One region of the Bifidobacterium sp. SKU genome, then DNA from elsewhere that is predicted to be linked to it. Evidence: riboswitches for the same ligand, from Rfam matches in the RefSeq annotation. Region 1 holds a riboswitch; the other holds the start of a gene.

Region 1 (7,490 bases):
GCGATCATGGCGACATCATTCTCGATGGATACCATCGGATTTCTGCAGGCTATCAACAAGTTGGAGCGGCGATTCGAGGAACTCGTCTCTCCGGAGACTATGCGCAAGGTGTGCGAAGACTATGACAGGGACGGCACGCCCACGCCATGGGATCACCGGCTGTACGCGCTGGCGCGCGACGTATTCGCGTGCGGCAGTTGGACGACGAACCTGTGCGCGGCGGCGATGTCATTCAACGGGCGGCTGGTGGGCGAGTGCCGGAGGTTTCTTCACGGCTGCTCCGAAACGGTGCGCAAGTACGGCATCTCGGTGTGGCTGTACGAGCTGCTGAACGATTCCACGCTGGCTCTGTTTCGCGACGACCCGTCCGATTACATGCCGTCGCTGATTCGTATGACGACCGTCGAGGAACTGATGCGACGGCCTCGCGGCAGGAAGCGGTTCGGCAACCGCAAGCAGCGCGGGCTCGCCATGGAGGAGCATTCGACGCAGATGCACCGGCTGGCGGCATACACCCTGCTCAATTGGGGTGCCGATGAGCGGCGCAGCCTCGACATCGCCCGGATGCTGCTGCTGTACCCCGGCATCGGCATGTGCATGCTGCGCGAGGACGGAGACGTGTTGCGCTTCGGTGCGGCGCCGGACATGCGGTATCGGCGCGTGGTCGACTATCTGCACGAGCGGCGGGCGCAGGCCGATGCGGAATACGAGCTGCATGGCAATCAGTGGATGAGTGAGTATATGGGTCGTCATGACGATGAGGAACCGGCTGTCGGAGAGATTGCGACGGCAGATCGCGACGCGGGCGGATGCTCGTCGAAGCGAGATGGCGTTCGCGGATATGCCGAGGTGGGCGACGAGTCGCTGTGCGACTGCGAGAGCTGCGCCCGCATCGACATGGAGGATAGGCTGGATCTGCTGAAATGCGAGCGGCGATACATGTACGATGTCGTCCGGCTGATTGATGCATACGAGAAGATGTGGGACGATGAACCAATAGATGTCGATGACCGCATGCTCGCGCTGGAACACAATCGGGATGTGCCGGGCGAACCACTATGGCAGGATGTGGCGTTCCTGAACGATCTGGCATACTCGCTGATGGGCGACGTGATGGCCCATGACCTTATCCTCGGATTCGAGCGGCGAGACCGCAAGCGGTTCGACCGAGGCGTCGAGCAGCTGGAACTGCTTACGGAGACGCTCGTCCGGTTCGGTCTGCTGTCATTGCCGATAATCGCGTTCATGAACGGATTCGATGAATTCTCACGGGGACTTGATGACGACTACGCGACGGACGGCACGCTTTACAGTACGTCCGAGGCGGACATACAGCGTCTCACACGCCGTATGCAGAAGCGTCTCGACAAGCTGAGCGAGGAGGAAATGAACGCGAAGGCACATTTGGGCGAGTCCTTGGCGAACATCGTATTGGCACGGTTCCCGGATGAGCGCCTGGCGCGGGGGTGCGCTTTGGCGTTGTTCCGCGGCAATCCGGACCAATATGATGAGGTCGTGGAATCGATGCTGATGCGCCCTGATGACGATCCCGGTGACATGGGCCCCGGCGACGGTGATGATGCGCCCCTTGGCGATGTTCCCAATGACGACGTGCTCAGGAAGCTCGACTTCGATGTCGAGGAACTGGACGACGACCTGGAGCTGGCGATGGCCGTTGACCTGTGATCGCGGGGTCTCGGGCCGCGGGCTGGGCGTCATCGCGAGATTAAGGTACACCCGGCAGCGTGCCCCACGTATGGATGCACGCTGCCGGGCGGCGACGTGAGTAGGCGACTCAGTACGGGTGGCTCAGTGCAGGTAGTCGGCGGCGTTCGTCGGGCTGGACGGCACGGCGTGACCCTCCGTCACCGTGCCCAGACCGGACAGGTATGCCTCGCGGCCGGATTCGATGGCGTGCTTGAACGCGCGGGCCATCAGCGGGATGTTGCCGGCGCTCGCGATGGCCGTGTACGCCATCACCGCGTCCGCGCCCATCTCCATGGCCTCGGCGGCCTGACTCGGGCGGCCGATGCCCGCGTCGATGATCACCGGCACGTGCGCGTTCGCGATGATGACCTCGATGAAGTCGCGCATGCGCAGTCCCTTGTTGGAGCCGATAAGCGAGCCGAGCGGCATCACGCAGGCGGCGCCGGCCTCCTCAAGCCGCTTGGCCGCGATCGGATCGGGGAACATGTACGGCATCACCACGAAGCCCTCCTTGGCGAGCATCTCGGTGGCGCGAATCGTCTCCTCGTTGTCGGGCAGCAGGTACTTCGTCTCGTGCTCGATCTCGACCTTGACGAAGTCCGTCTGGCAGACCTCGCGGGCGAGACGCGCAATGCGCACGGCCTCCTCCGCGTTACGCGCGCCGGACGTGTTCGGCAGCATCGTGATGCCCTTGGGGATGTAGTCGAGCAGGTTGTTCTCGGTCGTGCGGCAGCGACGCAACGCCATCGTCACGATCTGCGTGCCGGCGTTCTCTATGGTCGCCTTGATGAGGTTCAGGTCGTAGCGCCCCGAGCCGAGGATGAAGCGGCTGGTGAACTTGTGCCCGCCGAGCACCAGCGGGTCGGCATCGCCGGTCGCGATGTCGTCGTAGGCGTGCGCGTCCGGTTCGGGGAGCAGCGCGGTGTTCGTCGCCGTGCCGATGAGTTCGTCGAGCACCGGGTCGTCCGATTGGGCGGCCGGTGTGGTTGATGCGATGGTCATGATGGTACCTTTCTTTGAGGTATATGACGCTTGATGCGTGCGGTATTCGGGTCGGAGTGCGGTTCGCTGGCCGGCATCGGCATGAGCCCGTGCCGATGCCTTGCCGCGTGTTTGCCGGGCTCTCAGCCGCCCTGCACGAACGTGACGATTTCGACGGTGTCGGTGCCGCTCAGCATGGTCTGTGCGCGCTTGTCGCGCGGCACGATGGCACCGTTCACCTCGACCGCCACGCGTCCCGCGTTAAGGCCCTTGCGCGCGATGAGCTCGTCGACGCTGAGCGGCGTGGCGATGTCCTCCTGCTGCCCGTTGATGATCATGTGTCCCTCCTCGGTCGCTGGTGTGATTCCCATATCGGCGACATTGCGCTGTCGGCCGTTGCCGGTCGATCTCCGATCGGGTGCGCCGGCGTCCGCCGATATGAAAAAAGGGTCGCTGGAGCAAGCCGTACCCTGTGAGGTGGTGCGCCCCTCCATGACCCGAATCATGCGTTTTTTCGTTATGCCTGTTCTGTTATATGCCGGGATGCCCGGTGCGTTTGGCTGGGAACCGTCCGCCATCGGTTGGCGGATGCCGATTGTTGCTGCGCTGTGACTGGACAACTCGTCCCTACGGCGGCATTACCCGCATCAAGTTGACGGTCGAAGCGTCGCTTCCTCTCAGCCTTGCGGCTCCCGTTCGGTTGCGCCTTCATCATAGCCCAGACCGCGTGACATCACGCCCGGCCGCAGGGCTTCGCGGCCTTTCAAAATCCCTCGAATTGGTTATGATTGTCGTAACGAAGAGACAGGGGACGATGATGGCCAGATGCGCTCGATGTGGTAATGAAATTCCGGCGGGATCGGCGTTCTGCACATACTGCGGCATTCCGGTCGCAAGCGGTGCCGCCGCAGCGCCCGGTAGCGGGGCGCAGGTGCCTCAATCTGGTACAGCCGCGCCCGGCTTTGCCCCGAACACAGTACCCGGTACGGGGACGTTACCGCCTGTCCCGCAGCCAGCGGGCCCCGCGGATAACGGCGGCAGCGCACCCCAAGGTCAGCCCGGGTCGCAATCCCAACCCGGCAAGAAGCCACCACTTACGCCCGCGCAACGCAAGAAGCGCAAGATCATCATCGCCATCATCGCGGCCATCGTCGTCGTGGCGATCGTCGTCGGCGGAGTTGCCGCATTCCTCATCCTTCACGGCAAGAAGAACGCGGCCGCGGGCCCCGTGCAGACCAGCGACACGACTGATGCAACGCCGAAGAAAACGCAAAAGCAATCCCCGACGCAGATCGAAGGCAAAAAAGCGGTCAGCGAAGTCACCATGACCAACTTCGTCTGCAACTACGACACCTCCGACTGGGGGTGGGACGGCGGCGCAGTGGTTTCCGACGTAATGCCCTGCGCCAACGGCGATGCGAGCTCCAGCAGCGATTCCGACTATGGCAGTTCCAGCCAATCCGCCGATGACGGGCAATATGCGTTCGGCGTCTGGACGCCGGCAATGGACGAATCGAAGGTGATCTACTTCTCGGCTCTGAAATCCGGGGAGAAGATGTACTCCGATCCGGTCGTCGCCGCCACATACGGTCCCAACCCGGCCGTGTTCGTGATCTACGCGGTCAAGACCAAGGCGGTCGGCACCACGCCGGAAACCGTGCACCTGTTCGCCCATCAGGTCGATTTGAAATCCGGCGAATTGTCCGATCGCATCGATCTGCGCACCGAGGAAGACAACCTGATCAACCTGCAGCAGGATTACAAATTCGATGTGCTCGCGCAATCCAACAATCGCGTCGCCATCGAGAAAAGCTGGAAGACGACGGAGAAGAGGACTGTCAACGACGATCAGCGTGAGGTCGAAATCGGCCACAAGCAGATCATGGGATTGAGCGGCGGCGCGAAGCAGGCCGAGACCTTGCAGACGTTCAAGGACAGCGTGAGCATCAGCAAGGACAGCGGCGGATACCAGTCGTTGAACACTACTGAAGTCGATGTGGACGATTACCACGTGTTCGACACATATGTGGTCAAGGACAGCGCATACCACCTGTATTCCATCGACAGCAACAAGGAAATCGTGAAGATTCCTTCGGACTACTGCTCGCCCGGCGACACCTACCGATGCGACTTGCAGGGCCTGTATCGGTTCGGCGCGAATCAGTACGTGCTCAATCCCTCCGAAAGCTATAACGGCAACAAGCTGCTGATTCTGGATGCAGGCACGGGCAAGACCAAAAAAGTCACCGACCTGCTGAACATCAACACGAAGGATGACCAGTACGTGAACTTCACGGACTTCGGCCAGTTCTCGGACGGTTCCCTGTATTTCCAGTGGGATGAGTCGAGCGACAGCAAGCGTGTGTTTATCCTCTCGCGCGACCTGAAGGTCACCGAGGTGCTGGACGGCGGGCGGTGGGCCCGCCTGATGCTGAACTCCGGTGAGTTCGAAGGAGTCAACTATCTGCTGAAGCAGTTCTACATCAAAACCACGGACGAGAACATCATCGTCGACGAGAAGGGCGAGACGGTCGGCAGCTACACGTTGACCCCGTCGGACGATGACGCGGACGACTACGACCATACGGCCGTGGACTGGATTATGTGGAGGGATGGCTCCGAGAACACGGTGACGGTCACGCGCGGGCAGGCGCCCGGCGAGCCGGCCCCGGACTCGTCCGACGGCAGCGGGTCGAGCAGCGGCGACGGCAGCGCCGGTGACAGCAGCTCCGGCGACTGACCACGCGCCGGGCGGTGCCGCCCTCATGACCCACCTCCATACTCTCTGAACGGTAGCTGCACGGCCGGAAACGTCGGCATGACATTATGGCGTTGTCTGGTGGCAATCCTGTGACTATCACTTTCCTTCACATAAACGGTGTCACAATGAAAGGTATGACTTACAGGAACGACAAAACTGGGGAAGCCACGGTCGAGCACACCTGTGATGCCCGTGCGGTGTTCGACAAGCTCGCCATCATCGTGGTGACATATAAGCGCCAGCAGTTGCTGGAAGAACTCCTGGCCTCATTCGCGCAGCTGACGGTCGCACCATGGCGCATCGTCATCGTCGACAACGAACACTCCGACGAGACGCAGGACATGGTCGACGAATTCCGGGAGAAGGCCGACGGTCTGTGGGGGACGACGGACGCCGACCGCAAAGGTGGCACGAGCCGTGTGGTGTACGCTCCGCAAACCGACAATCTTGGCGGTGCCGGTGGGTTTTCCGTCGGAGTAAAAGTCGCGTACGATCTCGGGGCGGAATGGTTCTGGGTGATGGACGACGACGTCGCCGTACTGCCTGACGGCATCGAGAAGCTCGCGAAATGGGGTCGCGACCATGACGTGATCCAGGGCGGCAAGCTCGATTTCGACGGCGGGCCGTTCTACTGGCAGTACAACTTCATCGTGCCGCTGGGCATCCCGAACCCGATCGCGCCGGCCGCATTCGGCTCCGCCGGGTACCGCGTGATGAACACGCTGTGCTTCGAGGGCGGGCTGTTCCGCAGGCGCATCGTGGAGAAGATCGGGCTCCCCGACCCGCGGTTCTTCATCTACTGGGACGACACGATGTACGGGTATCTGGCCAGCAAGGTCACCAACTCGATTGTGGTGCCCGACGTGGTGATGCGGCGCACGCGCGACATCAGCAACTGGGACATAGCCGGATTGCGGCAGCTGAACTCCACCTCGGACATGAACCGGTACCACATCCTGCGCAACCGCGGGTACATGGCCCGGTACTTCATGGTGCACGGCGACTACCGGCCAGTGCTGTTCGCCCTGGGAACGGCCGCCACGGTGGCGAAAGAGGTTATTCGCCTGGTCGCGGTCGACCGCGAGCACGTGCGCACCGGGCTGGTGCAGATCGCCAAGGGATGGCGGGACTCGCACAAGCTGATGCACGACCCGAAGTGGCGGCCGATGCCGCCGTTGGTGCGGCAATAGCGTCAGGGACGCTCTCAAAACTCACAGATACAAGCACTTTTTGCGTATATTCATGCTGTATCTGCGAGTTTTGAGAGCGCGATTTTACGCAACGACGAAATCCGACACGTCTTTGATCAGGTCGAAGGCGTCATTACCGCGTGTGGTGAGCACTCGCAGACAGATGCCGTTGACGGCACGGCTGACTCCCAGCTCGCCGGGGAAGCCTATGGCGTCCGCGTGGGATCGGATGTGGTCGATGAGTTCGTTTTCCACCTTGATGCGGGCGGCCTCGATGCGGGCGCGCACCGCTTTTCGGCCGATATGTCGGGATCAGCCGCCGTTGCTGGCTCCGCCGTGGCGCCTGCGGCATCCCGTGGCGCAGGCGGCGACGTGAGCGGATCGACCTCCGGCACATGCGCGTACAGCACGCCGCAGTGGGTGAAATTCCGCCACATGCCCAGTTCCGTATAGTCGAGCTGTCGCCGATCGGTCTGCTGGCCACCGACGATGCGTAGGGTGAATGGGGTGCCGAGGACTCCATGAGCGCGACGGGGGCTGAATTATGTGCCGCAGTACATCGCCCACGGTTTCCGCTGTCTGCTGTACGTCTCGTCCCATCAGCAGTAGCGTGTTGCGGATTCAACGGGGTGAGAAAGAAAAAGAGAATGCGCCGAACCACGAAAGCGCCTGTCGGCGCAAAGGCCGCTCGCAGCGGCAAAAAATGGAGCCCGGGGCTATGCATGGCCCGACGCGGATATCAGTATATCCGGGTTTGCCCTGTTACGCTGTCCGCGTGTTGCGCCGGCTCAGTCCAGTTTGCCGCGACGCCACAGCTGCGCTCCGTGGCGGAAATCCTTGGACGTGGCGAT
Region 2 (7,490 bases), 740 kb from region 1:
CGAGATCGCGTTGTCGCGGTCCATTGCGTGCGGGTGGTGCTTGGCGATGTCGGCGGCGTGGCAGGCGATCTTGTAGGCGATCACGCCCTGCTTGACGTCATCCTTGTTCGGCAGGCCCAGGTGCTCCTTGGGCGTCACGTAGCACAGCATGGCGGTGCCGTAACGGCCGATTTCGGTGGCGCCGATGGCGGAGGTGATGTGGTCGTAGCCCGGCGCGGTGTCGGTCGTCAGCGGTCCCAGCGTGTAGAACGGGGCGCCGTGGCACACGGCCTTCTCCAGCTCGATGTTCATGCGCACCGTGTCGAAGGGCACGTGGCCCGGTCCCTCGATCATGACCTGCACGTCCTTGGCCCACGCGCGTTCGGTGAGCTCGCCCAGGGTCATCAGCTCGCTCAGCTGGGCCGCGTCGTTCGCGTCGGCCAGCGAGCCGGGGCGCAGACCATCGCCGAGCGAGAACGCCACGTCGTACTTGGCGAAGATGTCGCACAGTTCGTCGAAGTGCGTGTACAGGAAGCTCTCCTGATGGTGACGTAGGCACCAGTCGGCCATGATGGAACCACCACGGGAGACGATGCCGGTGACGCGGTTGGCGGTCAGCGGCACGTAGCGCAGCAGCACGCCGGCGTGGATGGTCATGTAGTCCACGCCCTGCTCGCACTGCTCGATCACGGTGTCGCGGAACAGCTCCCAAGACAGCTTGGAAGCGTCATCCTCGACCTTTTCGAGCGCCTGGTACATCGGCACGGTGCCGATCGGCACGGGGGAGTTGCGCAGGATCCACTCGCGGGTGGTGTGGATGTCGTTGCCGGTCGACAGATCCATCACGGTGTCGGCGCCCCACTTGGTGGCCCAGGTGAGCTTCTCCACTTCTTCATCGATGGAGGAGGTGACGGCCGAATTGCCCATGTTGGCGTTGAGCTTGGTGAGGAAGGCGGATCCGATGATCATCGGCTCGGCTTCGGGGTGGTTGATGTTGCAGGGCATCACGGCGCGGCCGGCGGCCAGCTCGGAGCGCACGAGCTCCACGTCGCAGTTCTCGCGGGTGGCGACGTACTGCATCTCCGGGGTGATGATGCCGTGACGGGCGTACCACATCTGGGTCACCGGGTGGTCCTTGGCGCGCATCGGCTGGTGCGTGCGTCCACGCCATTCCTTGGTGGCGCGGCCGCGCTTGATGGCGCGCTTGCCGTCGTCCTGCAGGTTGCGGCGGCGGCCCTCGTAGTCCTCGATGTCGCCGCGGTCGCGGATCCAGTCGAGGCGCAGGGGCTTCAGGCCCTCCTTCGGGTCGCACTTGGGGCCTTCGGTGTTGTAGTCGTGGAACGGGGCGTTCGGGCCCACTCCGGGGGTGTCGGAGAGCTTGATCTCGGTGTAGGGTACCTCAAGGTCGTAGGAGCCGTACTCGTAGGAGAACGGCACAGACTTGGTCTTGCGGATGTGCGCCTTGTCGCGCTGCTTGGACCCACGGGCGGCGATGTCGACGCGCTGCTGCTTGGCGAGCTTCTGCGCGTCCTTGGCGTCCTTGGCGTTGGTGAACTTCTTTTCGGTGGCCTCGGCTCCGGCGGCGGCGCTGCCTTCCTGCGCGGCCTGCGTGTCGGTGGCGGGGGTGTGGGTCACGATGCGCGGGGCGTATCCGTGGCGCTCGTCTGCGCGCACGGCCTTCCAGCCGGAGACCATCTCGCGGGTGGCGGCCTCGGGGTCTTCGGCGCCTGCGATGGCGGAGACCGCGAACCAGCCGGCGGCCTTCGTGCCGGCCAGCATGGCCATGTCAGCCGCGGTCACGCCGCCGCCGACGACGACCGGGAACTCGCTGGCGGAGCAGATCGTGTTGATCTGCGCGGCATCCAGGGTCTTGCCGGAGCCGTCGTTGCCGCCCACCGAGGCTTCCGGCTTGGTGGAGGAGACGTGCAGAGGTCCGGCGCCGATGTAGTCGATGCAGCCGTCGGGCAGCTCATTGATGAGTCGGACCAGGGACTCGGTCTCAGCCGACAGTCCCACGATCGCTTCGTCGCCCAGCAGGGCGCGGGCCTCGCGCGGCTCCATATCGCTCTGGCCGATGTGCACGCCGTCGACCTTGATGCCCTTGCGGCGGGCCTGCCACACCACGTCGGCGCGGTCGTCGATCACGAAGGCCACGGAGTCGGACTTCTCGTTGTCCTCGATGATCTGCGCGATGTCGCGGGCCATCTCGGTCAGCTCAGAGGCGTCGGCGCCCTTGGCTCGCAATTGAATGAAGGTGGCGCCGCCATGCAAGGCCTGATCGATCACCTCGGTCAGCGGCCGGTCCTTGCAGTCCTGGGGGCCGACCACGAAGTACGCGCTCAGGTCGAACGAATCGCGCATGGACGCGAATGGGTATTCATTGCTCATCTGTTGTTCCTTTAATTGTGTTATTGGAAGAATATGATGCCTATTGGAAGAATATGATGCCGGCGCCACTCATCGGGAGCACCGGGAGGGGCGGCTATCGCATGTCGATCGCGCGGTCTGCCACCTCCTCGGCGGTAACGTTCCACAGCGCGTCCAGCAGCGCCACCTGGAACGAACCGGGGCCGTTGCTTCGTTTCTCGGCTATCTCGCCGGCCGTGTTGTACAGCGATGTGGCGGCGAGCGCGGCGATCAGCGGCTGCGCGACGGCGAGATACACGGCGGTGACGCCGCCGAGCGAGCATCCGGCGCCGGTGATTTTCGTCATCATGGCGCTGCCACCCGCCAGCCGGTACACGTGTTCGCCGTCGGTCACCATGTCCGTCGCACCGGAGACGGCCACCGCCGCCGTGCCGTTGGCGCCGTGCCTCGCCATGAACCGTGCGAGCCGCTGCGCCGGTGCGATGGCGGATTCCACGTCGTCGACGGATTCCACGCCGGCGGGCTTGGATGCGGTAGCGGTCGCGGATTCCTCGTTCAGCCCCCACATGGCGTCGAGCGCGATGATCTCCGAGGCGTTGCCTCGGATCACGGTCGGCGGATAGCGCTTGAATGACTGCAATATGGCGGTTCTGGTCTCTCCAATGCCGGCGGCGACGGGGTCGAGCACCCAGGGATGGCCAGTGTTGTGGAACGCCCTCGCCACTTGCGGCAGCGCGTCCTTGTAGAACGGCAGCAGGGTGCCGACGTTGATGTAGTCGGCGCCGCTGATCGTGGCGGTGTCGATGATGTCGTCCGGCAGGAAGCTCATGGCCGCCGCGCCGCCGGCGGCGAGCTGCGCGTTGGCGACAAGGTTGATGGTGACGAAATTGGTGAAGGACTGCGCCAGCGGCGTAGTCTCGCGTACCGTGCGCACCGCGTCCGCTATCTGCTCACGCAGTGATGGCTGTGTTTGCGGCGATATCCGCGTGTTCGGCGATTCCTCGCTCATAATCATTGCTCCCTACGATGGTCTTGACCAACAGGTTCAAAGGGTCAGGCGTGTGGCCTTTCTCAACTCGCGTACTGCTGCGGGTTCCCCTGCATTGTGCCCTTCAACGCTATGGCCCAATATGGACATTGTGTCTTGCGTTTCTTGAAGGTACGTGGTAGTGGCGCCCTTTCGTTGCCGGCATGCGTTGCGTTGCGATTTTTCCGGCCCTGTATGGGGGATACAGGATTGGCGATGGCGACACGCCGTTTTTGTTAATGGCATTTACATGAAATACAGGTAATGAGATATCATTCTCATGATCACCGTGTGGATATCGCATTGGTGCGTATACACTAACAGCAACAGAGCGGCGCGGCAGGCGCTCGTGGATTCAATGAAGAAGGAACGTTTATGGCAGTTCGCAGACTTGGTGGCCGCATCGTGGCTTTCGCCGCCACAGTGGCCTTGTCAATACCGTTAGGGTTGTTAACAAATTCAGCGTGGGCGGTCGAGGACGCCACCCGATCCGACTCCACCACGCAGATGAGCTCCACGCCGGAGGTGGTCTACTCCAGCGCCGTGGATTCCAAGCAGAATCGCACCTCGGATTTCGACGCCAACTGGAAGTTCATGCTGTCCGATTCCGTGCAGGCGCAGGATCCGGCGTTCGACGATTCGGCCTGGCAGCAGGTCGACCTGCCGCATGACTACAGCATCACGCAGAAGTATTCGCAGAGCAACGAGGCCGAAAGCGCATACCTTCCCGGCGGCACCGGCTGGTACCGCAAGTCCTTCACCATCGACCGGGACCTCGCCGGCAAGCGCATCGCCATCAACTTCGACGGCGTGTACATGAACGCCACCGTCTGGTTCAACGGCGTCAAGCTCGGCACCCATCCGTACGGCTACTCGCCGTTCTCCTTCGACCTGACCGGCAACGCCAAGTTCGGTGGGGAGAACACCATCGTCGTCAAGGTCGAGAACAGGCTGCCGTCCAGCCGCTGGTACTCCGGCTCCGGCATCTACCGCGACGTCACCCTCACCGTCACCGACGGCGTGCACGTCGGCAATAACGGCGTGGCCATCAAGACCCCGAGCCTCGCCACCCAAAACGGCGGCAACGTGACGATGAACCTCACCACCAAGGTCGCCAACGACACCGAGGCCGCGGCGAACATCACCCTCAAGCAGACCGTGTTCCCCAAGGGAGGCAAGACCGACGCCGCCATCGGCACCGTCACCACCGCATCCAAGTCCATCGCGGCCGGTGCCAGCGCGGACGTGACCTCCACGATCACCGCCGCTTCGCCCAAGCTGTGGAGCATCAAGAACCCGAACCTGTACACCGTGCGCACCGAAGTGCTCAACGGCGACACGGTGCTCGACACTTACGACACCGAATATGGCTTCCGCTGGACCGGCTTCGATGCGACCAGCGGTTTCTCGCTCAACGGCGAGAAAGTCAAGCTCAAGGGCGTCTCAATGCATCATGACCAGGGATCGCTCGGCGCGGTCGCCAACCGCCGCGCCATCGAGCGCCAGGTCGAGATTCTCCAGAAGATGGGCGTCAACTCGATCCGCACCACGCACAACCCCGCAGCCAAGGCGCTGATTGACGTCTGCAACGAGAAGGGCGTCCTCGTGGTCGAAGAGGTCTTCGACATGTGGAACCGGTCGAAGAACGGCAACACCGAGGATTACGGCAAGTGGTTCGGCCAGACCATCGCCGGTGACAACGCCGTCCTGGGTGGCGACAAGGACGAGACCTGGGCCAAGTTCGACCTGACCAGCACCATCAACCGCGACAGGAACGCCCCGTCCGTCATCATGTGGTCGCTCGGCAACGAGATGATGGAAGGCATCAGCGGCAGCGTCTCGGACTTTCCGGCTACCTCCGCCAAGCTGGTCGCATGGACGAAGGCCGCGGACAGCACCCGCCCGATGACCTACGGCGACAACAAGATCAAGGCCAACTGGAACGAGTCGAACACCATGGGCGACAACCTGACCGCCAACGGCGGCGTGGTCGGCACCAACTACTCCGACGGCGCGAACTACGACAAGATCCGCACGACCCACCCCTCATGGGCCATCTACGGTTCTGAGACGGCGTCCGCCATCAACAGCCGAGGCATCTACAACCGCACCACCGGCGGCGCCCAGTCAAGCGACAAGCAGCTGACCAGCTATGACAATTCCGCAGTCGGCTGGGGTGCCGTCGCCAGCTCCGCCTGGTACGACGTGGTCCAGCGCGATTTCGTCGCCGGCACATACGTGTGGACTGGCTTCGACTATCTCGGCGAACCCACCCCGTGGAACGGCACCGGCTCCGGCGCCGTGGGCTCCTGGCCGTCGCCGAAGAACTCGTACTTCGGCATCGTCGACACCGCAGGATTCCCGAAGGACACCTATTACTTCTATCAGAGCCAGTGGAACGACGACGTGCACACGCTGCACATCCTCCCCGCATGGAACGAGAACGTCGTCGCCAAGGGCTCCGGCAACAAGGTGCCGGTCGTCGTCTACACCGACGCGGCCAAGGTCAAGCTGTACTTCACACCGAAGGGCAGTACCGAAAAGCGACTGATCGGAGAGAAGTCCTTCACCAAGAAGACCACCGCGGCCGGATACACCTATCAGGTCTACGAGGGCACCGACAAGGACTCCACCGCCCACAAGAACATGTACCTGACCTGGAACGTGCCGTGGGCCGAGGGCACCATCTCCGCCGAAGCATACGACGAGAACAACAGGCTGATCCCCGAGGGGTCCACCGAGGGCAACGCGTCGGTGACCACCACCGGCAAGGCCGCGAAGCTTAAAGCCGATGCCGACCGCAAGACGATCACCGCGGACGGCAAGGACCTGTCGTACATCGAGGTCGACGTGACCGACGCCAACGGCCATATCGTCCCCGATGCCGCCAACCGCGTCACCTTCGACGTCAAGGGCGCCGGCAAACTGGTCGGCGTCGACAACGGCAGCTCGCCGGATCACGACTCCTATCAGGCCGACAACCGCAAGGCGTTCAGCGGCAAGGTGCTCGCCATCGTCCAGTCCACCAAGGAGGCGGGCGAGATCACCGTCACCGCCAAGGCCGACGGTCTGCAATCATCCACAGTGAAGATCGCCACCACCGCCGTCCCCGGCACCAGCACCGAGAAGACGGTCCGCAGCTTCTACTACTCGCGCAACTACTACGTCAAGACCGGTAACAAGCCGATTCTGCCGAGTGATGTCGAGGTGCGCTACTCCGACGGCACGTCGGACCGTCAGAACGTCACATGGGACGCAGTCAGCGACGACCAGATCGCCAAGGCCGGTTCGTTCAGCGTGGCCGGCACGGTCGCCGGGCAGAAGATCTCCGTGCGCGTGACGATGATCGACGAGATCGGTGCGCTGCTCAACTATTCGGCCAGCACACCGGTCGGCACGCCCGCCGTGCTGCCTGGCTCGCGTCCGGCCGTGCTGCCCGACGGCACCGTGACCAGCGCGAACTTCGCCGTCCACTGGACCAAGCCCGCCGACACCGTGTACAACACGGCCGGCACCGTCAAGGTCCCCGGCACCGCCACCGTCTTCGGCAAGGAGTTCAAGGTCACCGCGACGATCCGCGTGCAGCGGTCGCAGGTCACCATCGGCAGCAGCGTCTCCGGCAATGCGCTGCGCCTGACTCAGAACATCCCCGCCGACAAGCAGTCCGACACGCTGGACGCCATCAAGGACGGCTCCACGACCGTCGACGCCAATACCGGCGGCGGCGCGAACCCGTCAGCATGGACCAACTGGGCGTACTCGAAGGCCGGCCACAACACCGCCGAGATCACCTTCGAGTACGCGACCGAGCAGCAGCTCGGCCAGATTGTCATGTACTTCTTCCGCGACAGCAACGCGGTGAGGTTCCCCGACGCCGGCAAGACGAAGATCCAGATCTCCGCGGACGGCAAGAACTGGACGGATCTCGCTGCCACGGAGACCATCGCGGCCCAGGAGTCGTCCGACCGAGTCAAGCCGTACACCTATGACTTCGCTCCGGTGGGAGCCACGTTCGTCAAGGTCACGGTCACCAACGCCGACACCACAACCCCCAGCGGCGTGGTCTGCGCCGGCCTGACCGAGATCGAGCTGAAGACCGCGACCAGCAAGTTCGTCA

The links. Region 1 has a riboswitch for thiamine pyrophosphate ahead of thiS (sulfur carrier protein ThiS). Riboswitches for the same ligand answer to the same signal wherever they lie in the genome.
Region 2: it holds a riboswitch for thiamine pyrophosphate, as region 1 does, so the genes downstream of both, MMB49_RS02600 (hydroxyethylthiazole kinase) here and thiS (sulfur carrier protein ThiS) in region 1, are expected to answer to the same signal.

What each region holds. Positions count from the first base shown of each region.
Region 1 covers NZ_CP092890.1:2,125,291-2,132,780, reverse strand. Annotated here, with positions in the region: gene MMB49_RS09085 (riboflavin deaminase) at 7-1,686, shown strand; gene MMB49_RS09080 (thiazole synthase) at 1,810-2,709, opposite strand; gene thiS (sulfur carrier protein ThiS) at 2,832-3,026, opposite strand; TPP riboswitch at 3,296-3,394, opposite strand; partial or broken gene MMB49_RS09565 (hypothetical protein) at 3,473-3,550, shown strand; gene MMB49_RS09070 (zinc ribbon domain-containing protein) at 3,620-5,428, shown strand; gene MMB49_RS09065 (glycosyltransferase family 2 protein) at 5,584-6,639, shown strand; gene MMB49_RS09060 (hypothetical protein) at 6,724-6,927, opposite strand; gene MMB49_RS09055 (hypothetical protein) at 7,428-7,490, opposite strand, start outside.
Region 2 covers NZ_CP092890.1:616,925-624,414, forward strand. Annotated here, with positions in the region: gene thiC (phosphomethylpyrimidine synthase ThiC) at 1-2,367, opposite strand, end outside; gene MMB49_RS02600 (hydroxyethylthiazole kinase) at 2,462-3,361, opposite strand; TPP riboswitch at 3,348-3,456, opposite strand; gene MMB49_RS02605 (discoidin domain-containing protein) at 3,821-7,490, shown strand, end outside.